2 regions of the Enterococcus sp. AZ196 genome follow, and region 2 is predicted to be linked to the other one. Evidence: riboswitches for the same ligand, from Rfam matches in the RefSeq annotation. Region 2 holds a riboswitch; the other holds the start of a gene.
What was found. A riboswitch is a leader RNA that binds a small molecule or an ion and turns the genes downstream of it on or off. The one in region 2 is predicted to bind magnesium.
Positions count from the first base shown of each region.

Region 1: another riboswitch for magnesium. It lies ahead of IGI67_RS06545 (GNAT family N-acetyltransferase); the one in region 2 lies ahead of IGI67_RS22265 (FtsW/RodA/SpoVE family cell cycle protein).

Region 1 is NZ_JBIPAM010000001.1:1,340,231-1,342,434, forward strand. It holds gene mgtA (magnesium-translocating P-type ATPase) at 1-307, opposite strand, end outside; gene IGI67_RS06545 (GNAT family N-acetyltransferase) at 508-951, opposite strand; M-box (ykoK) riboswitch at 1,117-1,286, opposite strand; gene IGI67_RS06550 (hydroxymethylglutaryl-CoA reductase, degradative) at 1,558-2,204, opposite strand, start outside.
Region 2 is NZ_JBIPAM010000002.1:968,839-971,042, forward strand. It holds gene IGI67_RS22260 (MucBP domain-containing protein) at 1-237, opposite strand, end outside; M-box (ykoK) riboswitch at 590-757, shown strand; gene IGI67_RS22265 (FtsW/RodA/SpoVE family cell cycle protein) at 871-2,019, shown strand; gene IGI67_RS22270 (FtsW/RodA/SpoVE family cell cycle protein) at 1,994-2,204, shown strand, end outside.

The DNA.
Region 1 (2,204 bases), on a different contig from region 2:
ATATTATCCCGCTGCCGAAGAAGTCTTTTTCCCCTGGCTCGGGCAAGATTCCTTCTGTGATAAAAGAAATGATTCCTAATCCTATTAGCACCAAAGTAAATGGTGTGATAAATGCTTTTAAAGCTTCTACAAAAAAAGGCGTGGATTTTTTGTATGGTATTTTGTTCTCTCCAAATGTTTCTTTAGCTTCTGCGACTTGCTCCGTTGTTAGTCCAAGCGCTGATGTTTTAAAGGTTTCATAAATACCGTTTGCTGTCTGTTTAGCAAATAGATTGTAATTTGTCTTTGTTACTTTCGTTTGCTTCATGTTCTTCTCCTTCTTCCCGAAAAAAATCTGCCATAATCCTATTCCAATAAATAGGTATAGAATGATATCTTTTATTGTATTCATGGCTTTCTCCCTTATTAAACGGGTTTATGAAGAAAATTGGGCGTTAAAAACAAATAGATAATAGTATCTTCTTGCTTCTTTTTTTCTGACATAAACCCGTGATTATTGAACTACTGTCATCCATTTGTTCTCATCTCCCTTTCTTTAATTTTCTCTAGTGGTGATCGGATATCTTTTTTGTAAATACGCATGATTAATTGACCTTCCTGATAGTCATCTGATATTGACCGATAGTGCAGCTTTTCATAAAATCTCCAGGCCTGCTGTCTTCCTGTAAGAAATACAAAACAAAAACCAAAATTTCTTGCGACCTGTTCTGCGTAAATAAGTAAATTCTTACCTAATCCTGCTCCTTGATAACGAGAATCTATTGCTACTTGTTTGATCTGCACACATTTTGCAGATATCGGATGCAACAATAAGGTTCCTACTACATGAGCCTCCTGCTTAATAATCAAATGAATATCCTTTCTCTCTTCTTGCGGTGCCTTCAATAAAAATGCCTTTCCAGAACTTGCCTTCAACTCCTTATTTCTTAAGGTTAACGCCTCACAATACAATGAGCTGTTCCACTTGGTTAAGGTGAACACTGTTTTACCATAATAAACTCCTCCCTTTTTTATGTTTTGAAAATAGCAATGATCGTTACGCAAAAAAAAGACTTTTCGCTCAAAAACTCAGCGAAAAGCCTTACCAAAAATTCATCCTAAAGAGACAAAGTCATATAGTCGATCTAATCGTTGAGTTTTGGCACTATACAACGTAAAGACAAACATCTTAGCTACCTTAAGAAAAGCCTTGTATTCGACAGTTCCTGTTCTACCCATTGGCGTCTCTCGACATTTTTGGGCAGTAGCCTATGTTTGTATAGGAGCCTCACCTAACAAATCATATTTTATTTTCGAACACAATATAACAAGTTATCAAGCTTCTGTCAAACAGTTTTTTTTAGTATCCTTCCCGTTTGTTTATCAATCATTAAAAACACACCTAAATAGACCTTGGTATATCAGTCTTTTTCATTATAAAAAATAATTATCGAATTTTGAAATTTTTTATTGAAATAAATAGAAAAATATACAATAACACTTCTTTTTTTATGAAGAAATAGAAAAAGTAGAGCCGCGGCGACCGCGACCCTACTTACTCGTAATTTGTCTTTTTTATTAACCAAGTCGAATCTTTTTGATGATTTCTTCGGCTGTTGCAAGGTTCATCCGTTCAGCATTTCTTAATTGTCTAGAAACCTGTGGGATTTCACTAGTGGTCGCACCTGCTGTAATTGCCAATGACCGACTTTGCATCGCCATGTGACCTTTTTGAATCCCATCTGTCACTAAAGCACGAACTGCAGCAAAATTTTGCGCTAACCCAACAGCTACGATAATTTCAGCCAATTCAGCCGCTGATGAGACCTCTAATAACTTCACGCTTAGCTGTGCCTTTGGTAAGACTTTTGTTGCGCCTCCAACAATGCCGACTTTCATTGGCAAAGTCAGCTTTCCAATGAGTTTCTCTCCTTGGATGCTCCACTGTGTCATACCTTCATACCGTCCATTTCGAGCAGCATAAGCATGACAAGCAGCTGCTACCGCACGCGTGTCATTTCCTGTCGCTAAAACAACCGCATCAATTCCATTCATAATCCCTTTATTATGAGTAGCTGCCCGATAAGGATCAATCTTACTGTAATCACTAGCCGCTACGATTTTTTCAGCCAGTTCTTGCGAGAGTTCCTCGACAGAGAGCTCACAGCTTGCCTCAACCAAAGATTGTGTCGCATAGTTACTTAAGATACTAAATAAAATATCCG
Region 2 (2,204 bases):
AATAACCGTTGTACTTTCACTTGAAGCCGACGTGCTGGTTGACGGGGCTGCTTCCGCTTCACTTGATGTTGAATGGATACTGTTTACTGAACTAGCAGAGGGAATGGGTTCAGAGCTGGTTGAAATAGTTGAATCGCTGTCATATGTATTTGTTTCAGCACTCCCTTTGAGAGGAATACCGACAACAGAGCCCAAAATGATAGAACTGATTGCGGATAAATATAAAGCCTTTTTCACAAATATAACTCCTTTGTAAGTAATTAGTAATGAATAAATAATAAAGCAATTTTTATAAATAAACTGTTCAAGTTTTATGCGATGATTTTCGTTATTTGAACAATTCATTTTATTGACGAAAAAGGCCTAGTATTTTCCGAAAAAATTATCTAAGCAAAGAATTTAGCAGAAATGAATAGTAAAAAAGTAAATACTATTTTTTTACTTAATGTAAATATCATAAAAGGTTTGTTATTCCTAGTAAATTTTTAGTAAAGGATTTCATAAGCAAAGTTAAAGAAATTTGGGTTTTCTATAGAAATTTTTGCTATTTGCTGACAAAAAACGTAGTATTCTTTGTGAAAATAAATATAAGTAAACTTGTTAGGTGAGGCTCCTAAACAAACATAGGCTATTGCGCAGAAACGTCGAAAGACGCCAATGTGTAAAATAGGAATTGTCGGATTAAGGCTTTTCATAAAATAGCTAAGAGTAATTCTTTACGTTGTTTAGTGCTAAAACTCAGACGATGAGATTGATTGTGTGAGACACCCAACTTGTTAGTTTTTTTGCTAACGATTGGTGTCTCTTTTTTAGGTTATTTGCTGTGGACTCTCTCGTCTCAAACAATTACTTGATGAAGGGGAGAGAGATATGATGAAAAGAAAAAAGATCGATTGGCTGTTGCTGCTGCCTTATTTGGGAGCAAGTCTAATCGGTCTTTTAATTGTTTTCAGCGCTAGTTCTTATCGGTTGATGGCCGAAGGAGAAAATCCGCTAACGCTATTTAGTAAACAGGCCATTTTCATGGGTCTGAGCTGGCTGCTGATTGCAATTATTTATCATGTGAAATGCGCTGTTTTAGTGAAGGGTGGATTGGCAAAAAGCTTATTGGCGCTAGGATTGGTGAGTCTGCTGCTGGTAAAGATCAGCGGAGTCAGTATCAATGGCGCACAAAGATGGGTTTCCTTATTGGGCATCCAGTTTCAGCCTTCTGAAGTAACGAATGTCGCGTTGATTCTTTATTTGGCCTATTTTTTCCGAGTGAAACGAACGAGGCGCGAACTACTGGTTCCCAGCGGACTGGTTTTACTCAGCGGTTTGTTGATCCTGCTTCAGCCAAAAGTGACAGGTGCGATTATTATTTGGGGGATTGCTTTAGTGATCATCACGACTGCTCAATTGCCTTATCAGCTTTCACTTATCATTTTTTTGACGCTTATCGCAGGGATTGCACTGATAGGAGGAGTCATTCTTTTGCTGGGCAGTCATCATCTTTTGCCGGAATTATTTGCCCATACCTATGATCGCGTTCGGCTAGTGAGAGATCCTTTTCTCGACCCCTACGGAAAAGGCTTTCAAATGAGCAATTCTTATTATGCTCTTTATAACGGCGGTTTCTTTGGCCGAGGTTTAGGGAACAGTATTACGAAAAAAGGCTACCTGCCAGTTGCAGAAACGGATTTTGTCTATTCGATTTTAGTCGAAGAACTAGGTGTGGTGGTCGGCTTAATTGTATTAGCGCTGCTTTTTTTGATCGCTCTTCGTTTATTTGTACTAGCAGCAAAGGAAACGAGCCAGCAGATCAGCTTGATTTATTTTGGTGTTGGAACACTATTACTGATTCAAACAAGTATTAATATTGCCAGTATTTTAGGACTGATTCCCATGACAGGCGTGCCGCTGCCATTTATCAGTTATGGAGGAACCAGCTATCTGATCCTCTCAGCGGCTCTAGGTATTTGTCTAAAATTTTCTTCGGAGGTCCGAACAAATGATGAAACGTTTGAGCAACGAATTTAATTACTCTTTGTTTTTGCCGATCTTTTTATTCTATTTGATCAGCGTTGGTGTGCAGGCGATGGCCGCTGATTTAGACGGAGCAGAGGTGAAAAAGGTAGTAGTCAGGCAGATTATTTTCTGCCTGCTTTCACTGCTGGCGATGGGGGTAGTCAGCAGGATCAAAACGGCGCATCTATTACGATACG